DNA from 3 places in the Bradyrhizobium sp. 62B genome. Region 1 is predicted to be linked to each of the others. Evidence: predicted binding sites of a transcription regulator. Region 1 holds the regulator's gene; each other region holds the start of a gene.

Evidence for each region. Region 1 encodes PhoB, which activates phosphate uptake and scavenging genes when phosphate is short. Its sites were predicted from a motif close to TGTCATNNANCTGTCAT; they were not measured.
Region 2: the regulator PhoB is predicted to act here: its motif matches at 4,911-4,927, upstream of ML401_RS23770 (UDP-2,3-diacylglucosamine diphosphatase).
Region 3: the regulator PhoB is predicted to act here: its motif matches at 2,611-2,627, upstream of ML401_RS19245 (RNA degradosome polyphosphate kinase).

The regions. Positions count from the first base shown of each region.
Region 1 covers NZ_CP092841.2:6,995,672-7,002,123, reverse strand. Annotated here, with positions in the region: gene pstA (phosphate ABC transporter permease PstA) at 1-314, shown strand, start outside; gene pstB (phosphate ABC transporter ATP-binding protein PstB) at 311-1,132, shown strand; gene phoU (phosphate signaling complex protein PhoU) at 1,144-1,860, shown strand; gene phoB (phosphate regulon transcriptional regulator PhoB) at 1,898-2,605, shown strand; gene ML401_RS33650 (GcrA family cell cycle regulator) at 2,678-3,190, opposite strand; gene ML401_RS33645 (aspartate aminotransferase family protein) at 3,648-4,853, shown strand; gene argF (ornithine carbamoyltransferase) at 4,853-5,776, shown strand; gene ML401_RS33635 (Hsp33 family molecular chaperone) at 5,940-6,452, shown strand, end outside.
Region 2 covers NZ_CP092841.2:4,982,074-4,988,525, reverse strand. Annotated here, with positions in the region: gene ML401_RS23795 (CHRD domain-containing protein) at 1-108, opposite strand, end outside; gene ML401_RS23790 (cytochrome c) at 264-1,202, shown strand; gene ML401_RS23785 (Lrp/AsnC family transcriptional regulator) at 1,212-1,457, opposite strand; gene ML401_RS23780 (PAS domain-containing sensor histidine kinase) at 1,554-3,533, opposite strand; gene thiD (bifunctional hydroxymethylpyrimidine kinase/phosphomethylpyrimidine kinase) at 3,806-4,606, shown strand; gene ML401_RS23770 (UDP-2,3-diacylglucosamine diphosphatase) at 4,951-5,763, shown strand; gene ML401_RS23765 (glycosyltransferase family 1 protein) at 5,777-6,452, shown strand, end outside.
Region 3 covers NZ_CP092841.2:4,067,985-4,074,436, reverse strand. Annotated here, with positions in the region: gene ppx (exopolyphosphatase) at 1-328, opposite strand, end outside; gene ML401_RS19245 (RNA degradosome polyphosphate kinase) at 344-2,536, opposite strand; gene ML401_RS19240 (DnaA ATPase domain-containing protein) at 2,694-3,371, opposite strand; gene ML401_RS19235 (CDP-alcohol phosphatidyltransferase family protein) at 3,505-4,047, opposite strand; gene purM (phosphoribosylformylglycinamidine cyclo-ligase) at 4,205-5,278, shown strand; gene purN (phosphoribosylglycinamide formyltransferase) at 5,293-5,946, shown strand; gene ML401_RS19220 (cold-shock protein) at 6,039-6,245, opposite strand.

The DNA of each region.
Region 1 (6,452 bases):
CGCGCTCGCTGGTGATCAAGCGGATCGCCTATCGCGCGGCGCGCTCCGGCCTCATCACCGGCGTGCTGCTGGCCACCGCGCGCGTCGCCGGCGAGACGGCGCCGCTGCTGTTCACCGCGCTGTCGAACCAGTTCTTCAGTCTCGGCCTGGACAAGACGATGGCGAACCTTCCAGTCACCATCAACAACTTCGTGCAGAGCCCCTACGCCTATTGGAAGCAGCTCGCCTGGAGCGGCGCCCTGCTGATCACCCTGACCGTGCTTGCCCTGAACATTGGCGCCCGCATCATCGGCGCCGAGAGGACTGCAAAATGAGTGAAATCTCTGTTTCCGTCAGCGCGCCGAGCGTTCACCCCGGCTCGCAGCCGCTGCCCGAGGCGCCAGCCAAGGTCACCGCGCGCAACCTGAATTTCTACTACGGTGAGCACCACGCGCTGAAGAACATCAATCTGACGCTCGGCGCCAATCGCGTCACGGCCTTCATCGGCCCGTCGGGCTGCGGCAAGTCCACGCTGCTGCGCATCTTCAACCGGATGTACGACCTCTATCCGGGACAGCGCGCCACCGGCCAGCTGTTGCTCGACCACACCAACATCCTCGATCCCAAGCTCGACCTCAACCTGCTGCGCGCCCGGGTCGGGATGGTATTCCAGAAGCCGACGCCGTTCCCGATGACGATCTACGAGAACATCGCCTTCGGCATCCGCCTCTACGAGAAGATCTCGAAGTCCGAGATGGACGACCGGGTCGAGAAGGCGCTGCGCGGCGGCGCGCTGTGGAACGAGGTCAAGGACAAGCTCAACGCCTCCGGCCTGTCGCTGTCCGGCGGCCAGCAGCAGCGCCTGTGCATCGCCCGCACCGTCGCGGTGCGGCCTGAAGTGATCCTGTTCGACGAGCCCTGCTCGGCGCTCGACCCGATCTCGACCGCCAAGGTCGAGGAGCTGATCCAGGAATTGTCCGAGAACTACACGATCGCGATCGTCACCCACAACATGCAGCAGGCGGCGCGCGTCTCCGACAAGACCGCCTTCATGTATCTCGGCGAGCTGATCGAGTTCGACGACACCAGCAAGATCTTCACGTCGCCGAGCGATCGGCGTACGCAGGATTACATCACCGGCCGGTTCGGCTGAGGAGACGCAACATGGGTTCTGAACATACCGCAAAGGCTTTCGACACTGACCTCCAGGAGCTCACCCGCCTGGTCGCCGAGATGGGCGGAATCGCCGAGCGCATGATCGTCGATTCCGTCGGCGCGCTGATCCGCCGCGACGTCGCGCTCGGCCAGCGCGTCGTCACCATCGACGCCGATCTCGACGCGCTGCAGAAGCGCATCGAAGAACGCGCCGTGCTCACTATCGCCCGCCGCCAGCCGATGGCGGTGGATCTGCGCGAGATCGTCGGCGCCATGCGCGTCGCGACCGACCTCGAGCGCATCGGCGACCTCGCCAAGAACATGGGCAAGCGCGTCGCCGCGCTGGAGACCGACTTCCATCCGCTCAAGCTGTTCCGCGGCCTCGAGCACATGACCGACCTCGTGCAGCAGCAGGTCAAGTCGGTGCTGGATGCCTATGCCGCGCACGATCTGCCGGCGGCGATGGCGGTGTGGAAGGGCGACGAGGAAGTCGACGCGATCTGCACCTCGCTGTTCCGCGAGCTCCTCACCTACATGATGGAGGATCCGCGCAACATCTCGTTCTGCATCCATCTGATGTTCTGCGCCAAGAACATCGAGCGGATCGGCGACCACGCCACCAACATCGCCGAGACCGTGTTCTACATGATCGAGGGCCAGGCGATCACCGACAAGCGGCCGAAGGGCGACATGACGACCTTCGCCACGACGGTCCCGAATACCTGAAGACTTGATATCCGAAGACCTAAGGAGCGACGACACCATGGGCGCACGCATTATGGTGGTTGAGGACGAGGAAGCTCTCACCGAGCTTCTGCGTTACAACCTCGAAGGCGACGGCTATGACGTCGAGACGGTGATGCGCGGCGACGACGCCGACACCCGCCTCAAGGAGCACATTCCCGATCTGATCGTGCTCGACTGGATGCTGCCGGGCCTCTCCGGCATCGAGCTGTGCCGGCGCCTGCGCACCCGGCCCGAGACCAAGCAGCTGCCGATCATCATGCTCACCGCGCGCGGCGAGGAGAGCGAGCGGGTGCGCGGCCTTGCGACCGGCGCCGACGACTACATCGTCAAGCCGTTCTCGGTGCCGGAGCTCTTGGCGCGCGTGAAGGGCCTGCTCAGGCGCGCCAACCCCGAGCGGCTCGCGACCGTGCTGGCCTATGGCGACATCGAGCTCGATCGCGACAAGCGCCGCGTGGCGCGCTCGGGCCGCCCGATCGATCTCGGCCCGACCGAATATCGGCTTCTGGAGTTCTTCCTGGAGCATCCCGGCCGCGTGTTCTCGCGCGAGCAGCTGCTCGACAGCGTCTGGGGCCGCGACATCTATATCGACGAGCGTACCGTCGACGTCCATATCGGCCGCCTGCGCAAGCTGCTCAATCTCGGCCGCGAGCAGGACCCGATCCGCACCGTCCGCGGCGCCGGCTACGCGCTGGATGATCGCTTTGCGAAGGCTGAGCAGACGTAGGACCTGCTTCCGTAATCCAACAAAAAGCGCGCCAGCTGACGCGCTTTTTCGTCTCGATGCCTAAGACCGTGTTTACCGCGGGCCCGGCTTCGCCGGTGCGCGCCGGCGATCCGCTGCCGGCTGATACGCCACGCGCGAATGCTGGGCGCAGTAGGGCAGGCCGGACAGCGCCTTGCCGCCGCAGAAGAAGAAATCCGGGCTCGAGGGATCGCCGACCGGCCAGTGGCAGGTCGCCTCGTTGAGCTCGAGCAGCGACAGCCGCTGGCTCATCGGCACCACGTTGTCGTAGGTGACCGGTTCGGCCTCGACTTCGACCTCGAAGGCCTGCGCCAGTGCGGTGTTGCCGCGCGCAATGGGGCGGGTCACCCGCATCATGTGCTGCGCCGGGCGTGCCTTGCGCGGCCGCGGCGCGGCCGACGAAGGGCTCTTGGCGCGGCCGGACAGGCCGAGCCTGTGCACTTTGCCGATCACGGCATTGCGGGTCACATTGCCGAGCTCTGCTGCGATCTGGCTGGCCGACAATCCGGCCTCCCAGAGCTTTTTCAGCTGCTCGACGCGATCGTCGGACCAGGTCAAAACCGTCATTGCACCCTTTCCCTCGCTGCGCTTCTGCCATCCTGGCGGTCCGTGCGGCGAATGCCTAAGCCTCAAAAACCCGTGCCGTCAGAATCCCTTAAGGCTCGCCGGGCGCGCTACTCGCGCCCGAACGTTTACGCCGGTACATGAGGACTCTTGGGATCAGAACTGCTGCACGAGATGTCGTATCTGACAGCCCAAACGCTACAATATGGCGTGACTCACGCGCAAGAGTCCGCCGACTCGCTTCCACATGTTCCGTGGTGTAAAACCCGCAAAATCGCCACCGCAAGACTACGGAATCTGCGTTTCCCGAGGCTTTCGGGCGGCATTGACACCCGTTTCACCAGGCCTAAGATAGTCCCGCGTGCCGCCCTTAAAAGGCGGCACGTTTCGTTTTCCGGGCCGGTCAATGGTGCGTTGCGCAATGCACGCCCCACACCGTCCGCAACATCAAGTGACCGTCATGACTAACAGCGTAGCCCCGCATTTGCTCCCCGTTTTCGCCAGGGCCAACCTCGGTTTTGAGCGCGGCGAAGGCTGCTGGCTGATTGCGACCAATGGCGATCGCTATCTCGATTTCACCTCGGGCGTTGCTGTGAACGCGCTCGGCCACGCCCATCCCGCGCTGGTCAAGGCGTTGCAGGAGCAGGCGACGAAGCTGTGGCACATGTCGAACCTGTTCCAGAGCCCGGACGGCGAGAAGCTCGCCGCGCGCCTGTGCAACGAGAGCTTTGCGGACTTCGTGTTCTTCTGCAATTCCGGCGCCGAGGCGCTGGAGGGCGTGATCAAGCTGGTCCGCCATCATCACTTCTCCAAGGGCCATCCGGAACGTTACCGCATCATCACCTTCGAAGGCGCGTTCCACGGCCGCACGCTGGCGACCTTGGCTGCGACCGGCTCTGCAAAATATCTCGAAGGTTTTGGACCGCCGATGGACGGCTTCGACCAGGTGCCGCATGGCGACCTCGAAGCCGTCAAGAAGGCGATCGGCCCCAACACCGCCGGCATCCTGATCGAGCCGATCCAGGGCGAGGGCGGCGTGCGGTCGGCACCTCCCAATTTCCTCAAGGCGCTGCGCCAGCTTTGCGACGAGAAGGGGCTGCTGCTCGCCTTCGACGAGGTGCAGACCGGCATGGGCCGCAGCGGCGATCTGTTTGCCTACAGGCGTACCGGCGTGACGCCTGACGTGATGTCGCTGGCCAAGGCGCTCGGCGGCGGCTTCCCGATCGGCGCGGTGCTGGCGACCGCGGATGCGGCGGCCGGTATGGGGCCGGGCTCGCACGGCTCGACCTTCGGCGGCAATCCGCTGGCGATCTCCGCGGCCAACGCCGTGCTCGACGTCATGCTCAAGCCAGGCTTCTTCGACCACGTGCAGAAGATGTCGCTGCTGCTCAAGCAGAAGCTCGCCTCCGTGATCGACCGTCACCCCGACATCGTCAGCGAAGTGCGCGGCGAGGGCCTCCTGATCGGCATCAAGGCCGTCGTGCCCTCGGGCGATCTCGTGGCCGCCTTGCGCGACGAGAAGCTGCTGACCGTCGGCGCCGGCGACAATGTCGTGCGCTTCCTGCCGCCCCTGATCGTCACCGAAGCCGAGATCGAGGACAGCGTCATCAGGCTCGAGCGTGCCTGCTCCGCATTGGCGGCCGGCCAGACCAAGCGGGCAAGCTGATGAGCAAGTCCCCGAAGCATTTCCTCGACATCAACGAGCTCCCGCTGTCGGAGCTCAAGCGCATGCTCGCGGCGTCAAGCGCCATGAAGGCCAAGCAGAAGGCGCAGCAGCCGGTGCGGCCGCTCGAAGGCAAGACGCTGGCGATGATCTTCGAGCGCCCCTCGACGCGGACGCGGGTGTCGTTCGACGTCGCCATGCGCCAGCTCGGCGGCGAGCCCATCATGCTCACCGGCGCCGAGATGCAGCTCGGCCGCGGCGAGACCATCGCCGACACCGCGCGCGTGCTGTCGCGCTATGTCGACGCCATCATGATCCGCATCCTCAACCACGATGCGCTGCTGGAGCTCGCGGCCAACGCCACCGTGCCCGTCATCAACGGCCTGACGCGGCGCTCGCATCCCTGCCAGGTGATGGCCGACCTCATGACCTATGAGGAGCATCGCGGCCCGATCGAGGGCAAGACGGTGGCCTGGACCGGCGACGACAACAACGTGCTGGCGTCCTGGGCGCATGCCGCCGAGCGCTTCAAGTTCCAGCTCAATGTCGCGACGCCCCCGGAGCTCGCGCCGAAAAAGGCGATGCGCGACTTCATCAAGTCGACGGGCGCGCCGATCATGCTCGGCACCGATCCCGAGGCCGCCGTGAAGGGCGCCGACTGCGTCGTCACCGACACCTGGGTGTCGATGGGCGACAAGGAAGGCGAGCATCGCCACAACGTGCTCAAGCCCTATCAGGTCAATGGCAAGCTGATGTCGCTGGCCAAGCCGGATGCGCTGTTCATGCACTGCCTGCCCGCCCATCGCGGCGAGGAGGTCACCGATGAGGTGATCGACGGCCCGCAATCGGTCGTGTTCGACGAGGCCGAAAACCGCCTGCACGCGCAGAAAGGCATTCTGGCCTGGTGCTTTGACGCGGTGAAGTAGCTTCTTGTAGCTCGGATGGAGCGCAGCGAAATCCGGGTTCTCAACGCGCGGAAAGATCTCCCGGATTACGCTGCGCTCCATCCGGGCTACGCGAGCCGTCGTTCCGTGAGGAATGCGGGCATGCCTCTTTCAATTTGCATCGACCGACCCCAGATAATGCGCCATGGTTTCCCAATCCCCTGACATGAAAGCCGGGCCCGAAGGTCCGGTTCGCGCGCCATCTTCGATTCCGATCGATGACGCCGTGCTGCCCTACGAGGTCGATGCGCTCGACGTACGCGGCCGCCTTGTGCGGCTAGGCCCGGCGCTCGACGACATTCTCACCAAGCACGATTATCCCGCGCCCGTGGGCAAGCTGCTGGGCGAGGCCATCGTGCTGACCACGCTGCTCGGCTCGGCGCTGAAATTCGAGGGCCGCTTCATCCTGCAGGCGCAGACCGACGGTCCGGTGTCCTTCCTGGTGGTGGACTATCAGGCGCCGGATCGCCTGCGCGCCTATGCGCGCTTCGATGCCGCGCGCCTTGGGGAAGCCCAGAAATCTGGCATGGATTCCGGTGCGCTGCTCGGCCACGGTCATCTCGCCATGACCATCGATCAGGGCCCTGACATGAGCCGCTACCAAGGTCTGGTCGCGCTCGACGGCGGCACCCTGGAAGACGCCGCCCATGAATATTTC
Region 2 (6,452 bases), 2.0 Mb from region 1:
CGGCACCTCGGACTTGCCGTCGAGCGTTGCTTTGAGCTTTTCGGCGCTGGCCGGGCCGGCGAAGCTGATGGCACCGAGCGCTAAGGCGGCAATGATGGTCTTGTTCATGACACTCTCCCTGCTGAACCCATTCGGGCTGCCAAACTTCCAACAGCCGGCATTTCAGTTTATTCCCGTTTCCGGCAAGGGCGGGCTAAATTCTTCGTGGTTGGAGCCGCGACGACATCGGTCATAGGTTCGCCGCGACGAGTGAATGGATGGGCATGTTGCAACGAACAATTCTCGCAGGCCTGCTCGCCGCGGTCATTGCCGCGGGGGTCTATTGGTGGCTCAGCGCGCCAAAGGTGGCGGCCGCGGGCCATGCGCCGGCCCATGCGGCAAACCTTGCCAATGGCGAGGTGATGTTCAACGCCGGGGGCTGCGCGTCCTGCCATGCGACGCCGGACCAGCCCGATCGTGGCAGGCTCGGCGGCGGCGTCGCGATCAAATCGCCGTTCGGAACGTTCTACGCGCCGAACATCTCGCCCGATCCGAACGATGGCATCGGCAAATGGACGGACACCGACTTCGTCAACGCGGTGATGCACGGCGTCTCGCCGGGCGGGCAGCATTATTTTCCCGCCTTTCCCTACACCTCCTACCGGCATGCCAGGCGCGAGGACGTGCTCGATCTCTTTGCCTATCTGAAGACGCTTGCGCCCGTGACCGGCAAGGTGCGCGACCATGACATGCGCTTTCCGTTCAACATCCGGCGTAATGTCGGCATCTGGAAATTCCTGTTCCTGGACGACAAGCCGCTCATCGTCGACGCCGGCAAGTCACCGCAGTTCAATCGCGGCGCCTATCTCGTCAACAGCTTTGGCCATTGCGCCGAATGCCACAGCCCGCGCAACGCGCTGGGCGGCATCATCGCGGGCCAGCGCTTTGCCGGCGGGCCCAATCCGGAAGGCGAGGGCTGGGTGCCCAACATCACCCAGAAGCGCCTCGGCGAGTGGAGCGTGAAAGATATCGCCTATTTCCTCAAGAATGGCGAATTGCCCGACGGCGACAGTGTCGGCGGTGCGATGACGCGCGTGATCAAGAACACCTCGCAATTGCCCGAGGAAGACATTGCGGCGATGGCGGACTACCTCAAATCGCTGCCGCCTGTGGAAGGCCCGCCGCGGCCCAAGCGCAAGGAAGCCGGCAAGGACGCCGGCTAATTGCGCGCCCTAGCTGGCGCCAAACGCCTTGAAGGTGATGATGGTGAGGGTGTCCTGGATGCCCGGCAGCACCTGCACCTTCTCGTTGACGAAATGGCCGATGTCGGTGTCCTTGTCGACGTAGAACTTCACGAGAAGGTCGTATTGGCCGGCCGTGGAGTAGATCTCGGAGGCGATCTCGGCTTCGGCAAGCGCATTGGCCACCGTGTAGGACTGGCCGAGCTTGCATTTGATCTGGACGAAAAAAGGAACCATCGCGGGCACTCCGAAAGCGTATCTGGCAGCTAATAGGCCAAAACCGGCATGGTTTAGCAAGCGGACTTGCCGGCCGCCAGATGCCGGCCCGAAGCTTTAGAAGGCCACGGCCGCCGCGGCGAAGGCGTCCCTGAGCCGCTGGGCGAGCTCGACCTTGCGATAGGGCTTGGTCAGCACGATCGCCTGCGCATGCGCGCGGCCTTGCTCGACCAGGGTCTCCAGCGCGTAGCCCGAGGTGAACAGGACCGGCAGCGAGGGGCGAATCCGCCGCGCCTGATCGGCGAGCTCCCAGCCGCTCATGCCGCCGGGCATCACGATGTCGGTGAACAGCATGTCGATGCTGGGGTCGGTGCGCAGCTGCTGCAACGCCTCCTTGCCGTTGACCGCGGCGACGACGCGATATCCGAGCGCCTCAACCCTGCGAATGACGGAGGAGCGGACGAACGGATCGTCCTCTGCGATCAGGATGGTCTCGTATCCGCGCGGGGCCGCGTCCTCGCCGTCGGACAGGTCGGTCTGTGATTGTCCGGTGTCCGCGCGCGGCAGGTAGATCCGGACCGTCGTCCCAAGGCCTTTCTCGCTGTAGATCGAGACATGGCCGCCTGATTGCTTGGCGAAGCCATAGACCATGCTGAGGCCGAGACCGGAGCCCTTGCCGACCTCCTTGGTCGTGAAGAACGGCTCGAAGGCGCGCTGGGTGACCTCCGGCGTCATGCCTTCGCCGTCGTCGCTAATCGAGATCAACGCGTAGGCCCCGGATGCGACTTCGGGCTGAGCGGTGCGATAGTCGTCGTCGAGCGCAGTCAACTCCGTGCTCAGGGTCAGGTGACCGCCGGCCGGCATCGCATCCTGCGCGTTGAGCGCAAGGTTCAGCACGGCGGATTCCAGCTGGGCGCGATCTGCGAAGGCCAGGATCGTGCCGGGCCGGGAGGCCGTCTTGATCTCGATGTCTTCGCGCAAGGTGCGCTTGAGCAGCTTGAACATGGATTCGAGCAGGCCCCGGCAATCGATCGTCTGCGGCTGCAGCAGCTGGCGGCGGCTGAACGCGAGCAGGCGCTGCGTCAGCTCGGCACCGCGCTCGCCCGACTGGGAGATGTCGTCTGCAAAGCGCCGCAGGTCGGGCCTCGCCTTGAGCTGCTCGCTCAGATGCTCGGCGTTGCCGATGATGACGGTCAGGAGATTGTTGAAGTCGTGAGCGATGCCGCCGGAGAGCTGGCCGACCGTCTCCATCTTCTGCGCCTGCTGCAGCTGCCGCTCGGTCAGCTTGCGGGCGGTCAAATCGTGGACGATGCCGACGAAGATCAATTCGCCGTCCTGCCGCGCCTGGCCGACCGACACGTCCATCGGGAAGGTCGATCCGTCCTTGCGCAGGCCAGTGGCTTCGCCGGCGGTCGCGAATTGCCTCGCCTGGCCGTCGGGCGCAGCGCCGGCCTCGGGCATCAGCATCGTGACGTTCCGGCCCATCACCTCGTCGGCGGAGTAGCCGAACAAGCGCTCGCAGGCCGGATTGAACAGCAGGACACGGTCCTGCGCGTCGAACAGGATGACGCCGTCGACCGCGGTCTCGACGATGGCGGTGAGGCGCGTCACGCTCTCGCGCATCGCACGCTGCGCGTCGCTGACCTGCTGGAGCAGCAGCGTGGCGTCGCGGCTCTTGATCTCCTCCTCCTCGAGCGCGGCCTGGACCTGGCGCAGCTCGAACGGCGAGGGGATCGTCAGGATCTTCGGCAGCAGCGGCCACAGCGCGCCCGCCGTGACCACGGATGCCACCGCGGTCGCCGCCTTGACGATGCCTTCGATGCCATAGATCGGGACCCACAGCGTGTAGATCGACAGCACATGGGTCAGGCCGCACGCCATGATGAAGATCGCGAAGGCCCAGTAGACCCAGCCGAATTTGAGGTCGCGCCGCTTGGTGACCAGAATGGCGAGCGCAAAGGGAATCGAAAAATAGGCGGCGGCGATGCAGGCGTCGGCCACGACGTGAAGCCAGATCAGCTCGGGTTCCCACAACAGGCAGATGCCGTGCGGCGAAAGCACGAACGAGTCGAGGAGACGTTCAAAAAAGGCCCACATCGTTCCACCCAAAGATTCCGTTCCGGACGGCTTGCGGGCCAGGGCGACCCGCGATATCGGTGTCGCCGGACAGTTCCACCATTGACGTCTCACGCATCGGCGAAGCAGTTCGAGACTATACCAAGGGTTCGCCGCGGGCGCATTTCCATGCCGCACGATTGCGGCGCCGCGCGCCGCGAATCACGGCCGGCCGCGGCGGGCGCTTGCCGGTGTTCCACGGTCGCGCTAGGACAGGCCATGGCGGTTTCACCATCCAGCAAATGTGTCCGGCGATGACGACCCCGGTCGCACTCACCATCGCGGGTTCCGACTCGGGCGGCGGCGCCGGGATCCAGGCTGACCTGAAGACATTTGCCGCGCTCGGCGTCTACGGCGCGTCCGTCATCACGGCCTTGACCGCGCAGAACACGCGCGGCGTCACCGGCATCCACGCCGTGCCGGCGGCGTTCGTCACCGAGCAGATGGATGCGGTGTTCTCCGATCTCGACGTCGGCGCGGTGAAGATCGGCATGGTGGCCCAGGCCGCCAGCATCGATGCGATCGCGGCCGCGCTGTCGCGCTGGTCGCCGGGGCATGTCGTGCTCGATCCCGTGATGGTCGCGACGTCAGGGGACCGGCTGCTCGCCGCGGAAGCCGTCGATGCGCTGCGCACGAAACTGATGCCGTTGGCATCGGTGATCACGCCAAACCTGCCGGAAGCCGCGGCCTTGCTCGACGAGCCGGTCGCGGCAAGCGAAGCGGAGATCGAAAGCCAGGGACGGCGCCTGCTGGCGCTCGGCTGCCGTGCGGTCCTGATCAAGGGCGGGCACGGCGAGGGCGCCGAGAGCATCGACTATCTCGTCAGGGACGAAGCAACGATCGCGCTCGCCGCACCGCGCATCGCCACCCGCAACACCCATGGCACCGGCTGCTCGCTATCCTCGGCGGTCGCGGCGGGGCTCGCCAAGGGCGAGGATCTGGAAACCGCCGTCCGCAACGCCAAGACCTGGATCAGCGCCGCGATCGCCGCCGCCGACCGCTTCGGCGTCGGCCACGGCCATGGGCCGGTCCATCATTTCCACGGATTCTACTGAGGCGGGCTTGCTGAACCTCTCCCGGTTGCGGGAGAGGTCGCGCCCAACGGGTCGCGCCGAAGGCGCGCCCCGATGACAGGCTCCGCCGCGGGTGAGGGCTCCCTCCTCTTGGGAAATCCCACTGGGGGAAACACCCTCTCCCGCAAGCGGGGTGGAGCGCACTTAACCAAGGGCTTCCAACGAGAATCTATCTCTGAGTCCCCCCTGCGGCGCCATGTCGCCTGATTGTCGCATGCGACTGATATTCGCGGGGAGGGCGAGGCAAGGCGTGATTCGTAGCTGAAGGTGCCTCAAAAGTTCAATCGGTCATCCCCCTGTCACGGGACATTGTTACAGGCTGGCGCATGGGAAGTTACGATGTGAGTGACGAGAGCCCGGAGCGGCGCTTTCGCACGTTGTTCATCTCCGACGTTCATCTCGGAGCCCGCGGTTCTCAAGCCGACCTTCTGCTCGACTTCCTGCGTTACCACGATGCCGACACGATCTATCTGGTCGGTGACATCGTCGACGGCTGGGCGCTGAAATCGAGCTGGCACTGGCCGCAATCCCACAACGATCTCGTCCAGAAGCTTTTGCGCAAGGCGCGCAAGGGCGCCAAGGTCATCTACATCCCCGGTAATCACGACGAGTTCCTGCGCAATTATTACGGCACGCATTTCGGCGGCATCGACGTGGTCGAGAACACCGTGCACACCGGCGCCGACGGCAAGCGCTACCTCGTCATCCACGGCGACATCTTCGATCTCGTGGTGCAGAACGCGCGATGGCTCGCCCATCTCGGCGACAAGGCCTACGATTTCGCGATCCAGATGAATCGCTTCGTCAACTTCTTCCGCCGCCTGTTCAAGGCGCCCTATTGGTCGCTGTCGCAATGGGCCAAGCAGAAGGTCAAGAACGCGGTGAATTATATCGGCGCGTTCGAGCAGGCGCTCGCCGCCGAGGCGCGGCGTCACGATGCCGACGGCGTGATCTGCGGCCACATCCACTACGCCGTGATCCGCGACGAGGGCGGCATTCGCTACATGAATTGCGGAGACTGGGTCGAGAGCTGCACGGCGCTCGTCGAGCATGACGACGGTCATTTCGAGATCATCACTTGGGCGGATCATCTGCAGAAGCCGGCAGACGTTCCCCAGGTTGCAGCCAGAGCTGCATGACAGAGGTCGCCTGATGCGCATCCTGGTCGCGACCGACGCCTGGCACCCGCAAGTCAATGGTGTGGTTCGGACGCTGACCAAACTCGCTGACGCCGCGGAGGCGCTCGGCGTCCAGTTCACGTTCCTGACGCCGCAATCGTTCCGCACCTTTGCGATGCCGAGCTATCGCGACGTGCGGCTGGCCATGCCGCGCCCGGCACGGATTGCCAAGCTGATCGAGGAGGCGCGGCCGGACAGCATCCACATTGCGACGGAGGGGCCGATCGGCCTGATGGTCCGCCGCTATTGCCGCCAGCGCAGGCTGCCGTTCACGACCAGCTTCCACACCCGCTTTCCCGAATATGTCCGCGCCCGCGTGCCGGTGCCGGGCTCGCTGATCTGGCGCGCGCTGCGCCGTTTCCATGCCCCCAGCCGCGCCGTGATGGCGGCAACGCCGGCGCTCGCCCGCGAGCTGACCGAGCGCGGCTTCGATAATGTCGTGCTGTGGCCCCGCGGCGTCGACACCCATGTGTTCCATCCGCGCGCCATCGACCTCTGCCTGCCGGCACCGGTGTTCCTGTCGGTCGGCCGCGTCGCGGTGGAGAAGAATCTCGAAGCGTTCCTTGAGCTCGATCTGCCCGGCACCAAGGTGATCGTCGGCGACGGCCCGGCCCGCGCCGCGCTGGAAGAGGCCTATCCCGATGCGATCT
Region 3 (6,452 bases), 2.9 Mb from region 1:
TCACGGCGCAGATGCGCTCGGCCTTCGCGATGAAATCGGGACCGTTGGAGGCGTCGCGGCATGCCGCGGTCGCGATCGCGAAGACGCGGCCGACCTGCATGACGCGGCACAACGCGCGAAAGCGCTTGAGCGAGGTCAGCGCCTTGTCGACGGCGTCGGGCGCGAGCAGGCCGGTGCTCTGCACCTCGCGCCCGAGACCGCACAACGTCTTCTCGTTGAAGATCGGGATAAGGCTCCGCGTCAGTCCCTCGTAGACGACGAGACGGACCGAATTGGAACCGATATCGATGACCGCGACGCTCGAGCCGCGCTTGCGCGGCCGCTTCACGTCGGACATCCCCGATCAGGATTGATGGCGTTCGTTCCGGCGCGTGAGACGACGCGGCGAGGATTCCTTGAGCGACTTTCCACGGCCAGACAGACTCGGATTTGTCATGAAGTAGTTGTGGACGTTGAAAGGCTCCTCGCCCTTCGCGGTCTTCATACGCGTTGAAGACCCATCCGGCAACAATTGCCAGCTCTGCTCATTGTCCTTGAGGTTGGCGACCATGATCTGTTCGAGAACCTGCTGATGCACCGTCGGATTTTGCAGCGGACACAGCACCTCGACGCGGCGGTCGAGGTTGCGCGGCATCATGTCGGCGGACGAGATATACACAGCCGCTTTGGCGCTCGGCAGACCCTGGCCCATGCCGAAACAGTAGATTCGGCCGTGTTCCAGGAAGCGTCCGATGATCGACTTGACGCGGATGTTCTCGGACAGGCCGGGAATGCCGGGGCGCAGGCAGCAGATACCGCGCACCACGAGCTCGACCTGCACGCCGGCCTGGGAAGCCTCGTAGAGCGCGTCGATAATGTCGGGATCGACCAGCGCATTCATCTTCATCCAGACCGCGCCGTGCCGGCCGTGCCGCGCATGCGCGGTCTCGCCCTGGATGTGCTCGATGATGCGCTTGCGCAGGGTGAGCGGCGACACTGCCATCTTTTCCAGATCGCTCGGCGCGGCATAGCCGGTGATGAAATTGAACACGCGCGCGGCATCGCGGCCGATGGTCGGATCGGAGGTGAAGTAGGAGAGATCGGTGTAGATGCGCGCGGTGACCGGGTGATAGTTGCCGGTGCCGGTATGGACATAGGTGGTGAGGCTGCCGCCCTCGCGGCGCACCACCATCGAGAGCTTGGCGTGAGTCTTCAGCTCGAGGAAGCCGTAGACGACCTGCACGCCGGCGCGTTCGAGGTCGCGCGCCCAGCGGATGTTGGCTTCCTCGTCGAAGCGCGCCTTCAGCTCGATCAGCGCCGTGACCGATTTTCCGGCCTCGGCGGCTTCGGCGAGCGTGCGCACGATCGGCGAGTTGTTGGAGGTGCGGTAGAGCGTCTGCTTGATCGCGACGACGTCGGGGTCGCGCGCGGCCTGCTGCAGGAACTGCACCACGACGTCGAAAGATTCGTAGGGGTGATGGACGACGAGGTCCTTCTGACGGATCGCGGCAAAGATGTCGCCGCCGTGCTCGCGCACGCGCTCGGGATGTCGCGGCACGTAAGGGGTGAATTCGAGATCGGGGCGGTCGAGGCGGGTGAGCTGGGAGAGCTCGTTCATCGCCTGCACGCCGTCGACCAGGAAGACCTCGTCGTCGGCGGCCGAGAGTGCGTGCTGGACGAAGCTGCGCAGCTGCTCCGGCATCTTGGCGTCGATCTCGAGCCGGATCACCGATCCGCGGCGGCGGCGCTTCAGCGCGGTCTCGAACAGGCGGACGAGGTCTTCCGCCTCTTCCTCGATTTCGAGCTCGGAGTCGCGGATGATCCGGAAGGCGCCCTGGCCGTGCAGATTGTAGCCGGGGAACAGGCGGTTGATGAACAGGGCGGTGGCCTGCTCCAGCGAGATCAGCCGAACGGTCTTGCCCTCGGACGGCAGGCGGATGAAGCGGTCGATCTTGCCGGGCATGCGGATCAGCGCGTTCATCTGCCTGCCGTCGGCGGCGCGCGTGAGCTGGAGCGCGATGGTGAAGCCGAGGCTCGGGATGAACGGGAAGGGGTGCGCCGGGTCGATCGCCAGCGGCGTCAGCAGCGGGAACACGTTGTTGAGGAAGTAATCCTCGATCCAGGTCCGTTCCGCCTTGGTGACGTCCTTCCCGTCGACCAGCACGATGCCGACATCGGCCAGCGTGCCGCGCAGGTCGCGCCAGATCGCCTGCTGGTCGGAGGCGAGTTCGGAGACGGTGCGGTTGATCAGGGCGAGCTGCTCGGATGGCGTCAGGCCGTCGGGGCTGCGTTCGGCGATGCCCTCGCGGATCTGCGCCTTGATGCCGGCGACGCGGACCATGAAGAACTCGTCGAGATTATTCGCGGAAATCGACAGGAATCGCACCCGCTCGAGCATGGGGTGGCTGGGATTGACCGATTCCTCCAGGACGCGGCGGTTGAAATGCAGCCAGGAGAGCTCGCGATTGATGAACCGTTCGGGGCTCGACGCGATCGCCGGCGGGCCTTCGGCTTCCGGGGCTTTTTCTTTAGTTTCAATAGCTTGCGCAGAGTCCATCAGAAGCCGGTCCATCCTGTCTCGCCTCACTTTGCGATCTATGCGCAAAACCTGCGGGAGCATGTGTTAGAGCGATGACGTTTCGATGACATTGATGTTCCGCCGCTTGGCGGCGTCAAGCGGGCTTCGTCCGGCCGTGGTGCGGGGTAGACCGGGGTCAGGCGTCCCTGAGCAGCTCGGCGGCCAGCGCCCTGGTGACGGGGCGGCCGAGCCGCAGGGCCTCGCTGTCGAGCAGTTCCACGGCCTGGCGGGCCGCGGCCGAGGACCGCTCCAGGCGGGTGGCGAGGTAGCCGACCACGCTCTCGTCCACATTGAGCTGGCGGTCGGCGCAGAATTTGACGATCAGGCCGCGGAAGAGCTGGTCGTCGGGTGGCAGCAGCGTGACAACTGGCACCGCGCGCAGGCGCGAGCGCAGGTCGCGAAGCTCGATCTCCAGCGCCGCCGGCACCTCGCGTCCGGTGAACAGCACATAGGCGCCGTCCTCGCGGGCGAGGTTCATCAGGTGGAAGAGGGCGCGTTCGTCGAAGTCCTTGGCCCTGATATCCTCGACCACCAGCGCGCCGGTGGCGAGCGCGCCCGGCACGCCTGCGGCCGTCAGGGAGTTGGCGACGGTCGAGCGTGCCCCCGACATTTCGGCCCAGATCGCGGCGAGGTGGCTCTTGCCGCTGCCTTCCGGGCCGGCCAGCCACATGATCCGGTTCGGCCATTCCGGCCAGCGCTCGATCAGGGCCAGACCAGCCGCGTTGGCGGGGCCTTCAAGGAAATTGTCCCGGCTGAGGCTCTCCGCATGCGGAAGCGAAAACGCCAATTGTCGGGGATGGACGCGGCCTGCCACGCTTGCTTTGCTCCATGCCGGCGTGCCGGCCCGTTTGAAGAATGCGACTTGATCGAGCGGAGTTGGCCTTTTGCGCGGCCGCTTCTCCTCTCACTTGGTCTGCTCTTACTTGGCCACTCTCACTTGGCCACTCTTACTTGGCCTCGATCGTGCTCATGTGCCGCAGCCACTCGACGAGATAGAGCGACACCGAGGAGAGCGTGAAGACCGTGACGAGGCCCATCAGGATGATATCATAAGGAGCCGGCTTGAAGCCGAAGGCAAGCGCCGCCAGCACCAGCGCCGCGAACGCCACTTGCGCAACGGTGTTGAGCTTGGACACTTTCGACGGCTTCATCTCGACGGGCCGGTCGAACAGCCAGGACACGATCACGGCGGCGACGATCATGATGTCGCGCGAGACCACCAGGATCACGATCCAGCGCGGAATCGCCCCCCAGATCCCCAGCGCCATGTAGATCGAGACCAGCAGGGCCTTGTCCGCGAGCGGATCGAGCAGGGCGCCGAGCTCGCTCGTCATGTTGAAGCGCTTGGCCAGGAAGCCGTCCACGGCATCGCTGATACCGGCGATCAGGAAGACGGCGAACGCGACCTCCATTTGGCTCGACACGATGGCCCAGACGATGATCGGGACCAGCATGATGCGGCCCAGGGTAATGATGTTCGGAATACTCACGAAAGCGCTTCCCGGCACCCGGTCTGACCTCGAATCCGGCCTCTCGGGAGGCTGAACCGGTTGATATCTCTACATAGTATATGGCGGTGCGCCATGCGAGCCATTGCGCGTCCCCGGAATTCGACGTAACCAGCCGCAAACCCACTGGAAATCGGGCATGACCGACCGCAAAAACGGCCTCACTTACGCCGATTCAGGCGTCGACATCGACGCGGGCAACCGCCTGGTCGATCTGATCAAGCCGATGGTGCGCGCCACGGCGCGGCCCGGCGCCGACGCCGAGATCGGCGGCTTCGGCGGGCTGTTCGACCTCAAGGCGGCCGGTTTCAAGGACCCCGTCCTGGTGGCCGCGACCGACGGTGTCGGCACGAAGGTCAAGATCGCCATCGAGACCGGGCTGCATGGCGGGATCGGCATCGACCTCGTCGCCATGAGCGTCAACGACCTCGTGGTGCAGGGCGCCGAGCCGCTGTTCTTCCTGGACTATTTCGCCTGCGGCAAGCTCGACCCCGAGGCCACGGCCTCGATCGTCGCGGGCGTCGCGGAAGGCTGCCGCGAATCTGGCTGCGCGCTGATCGGCGGCGAGACCGCCGAGATGCCAGGCCTCTACAAGGACGGCGATTACGATCTCGGCGGCTTTGCCGTCGGTGCCGCCGAGCGCGGTACGCTGTTGCCGCGCAAGGACATCGCGGCGGGCGATGCGGTGATCGGCCTCGCCTCGTCGGGCGTGCACTCCAACGGCTTCTCACTGGTCCGCAAGATCGTGGAACAATCGGGCCTCGGCTTCGCCGCACCGGCGCCGTTCGCACCGGTCATGACCCTCGGCGGTGCGCTACTGACGCCAACCAAGCTCTACGTCAAATCCTGCCTGCGGGCGATCCGCGAGACCGGCGCGGTGAAGGGCCTTGCCCACATCACCGGCGGCGGTTTCACCGACAACATCCCGCGGGTGCTGCCGAACGGCCTCGGCGTCGGCATTGATCTGGCGCGCCTGCCGGTGCTGCCGGTGTTCAAATGGCTGGCAGCGCAGGCCGGCATCGCCGAGCTGGAGATGCTGCGCACCTTCAATTGCGGCATCGGCATGATCGCGATCGTCGAGCCCGACAAGGTCGAGCAGGTCATGCAGGTCTTCACCGAGGCCGGCGAGACGGTGGCGCAACTCGGCACGGTGATCCCGGCCGACGGCGAGCACCGCGTCGTTTATAACGGCCATCTCGACATGGCATTGTGATGACTGGCGCTGTGATGAAGCGCCGCGTCGCCATCCTGATCTCCGGCCGCGGTTCCAACATGGCCGCGCTGATCAAGGCCGCAAGCGCGGCGGATTTCCCGGCCGAGATCTCGCTTGTCATCTCGAACAAGGCCGATGCGCTCGGGCTCGAACGTGCCAAAGCGGCCGGCGTGAATACGCTGGTGATCGAGAGCAAGCCGTTCGGCAAGGACCGCGCCGGCTTCGAGAAGGTGTTGCAGGCCGCCCTCGACCAGCACGGCATCGAGCTGATTTGCCTCGGCGGCTTCATGCGCCTGTTCACGGCCGAGTTCACCAGGGCCTGGTACGGACGGATGCTCAACATCCATCCCTCGCTGCTGCCGTCCTTCCCCGGCCTCGATCCACACGGCCAGGCCTTGCGCGCCGGCGTCAAGCTGTCAGGCGCGACGGTGCACTTCGTGATCCCCGAGACCGATGCCGGCCCGATCGTGATGCAGGGCGCGGTTCCCGTCAGCGACCACGACACGGGGGATACGCTGTCCGAGCGCATCCTCGAAGTCGAGCACCGCATCTACCCCGAGGCGCTGCGGCTGCTTGCGACCGGCAAGGTCCGGATCGAGGGCGATGTGTGCAGGACGGAAGGAAGCGGGCCGTCGGAGAATTTTCTGGTTGCGCCGGTGGTGCGCTGAAGCGCTGTCCTCGCGGCGGTCTTTCCAAACGAAATCCCCCGGCGGAGCCGGGGGCAACGTCATGATCTCTCACATGTCAGTCTTGAGAGAAATCAGGAGACCTTGAGGTTCTCCGCGGAGGCTTTGCCGCGGTTCTCCACGAGGTCGTATTCAACCACCTGGTTTTCGTTGAGGGTGGAGAGTCCGGCACGCTCGACGGCGGAGATGTGGACGAATACGTCCTTGTCGCCGCCATTCGGCTTGATGAACCCATAGCCCTTGGTCGGGTTGAACCATTTGACGGTGCCCTTTTGCGGCATCGCTAGTCTCCTCCACTAGGTATAAAAAAGACGCGGCCGCTGTTTCGCGTGCCACGCCACAAACGGGCTTCCGAAGTCTGTTCGAGTCTCAACGTCGCGAAACGCACAGCGAGCGGCCAATTCCGATTGTGTCCAATATTGCAACATGAAAATCGCGCGTTAGCAAGCAGTGCGCGAATTTCAAGGGCGGGCAGGGCGTGCCGCCCT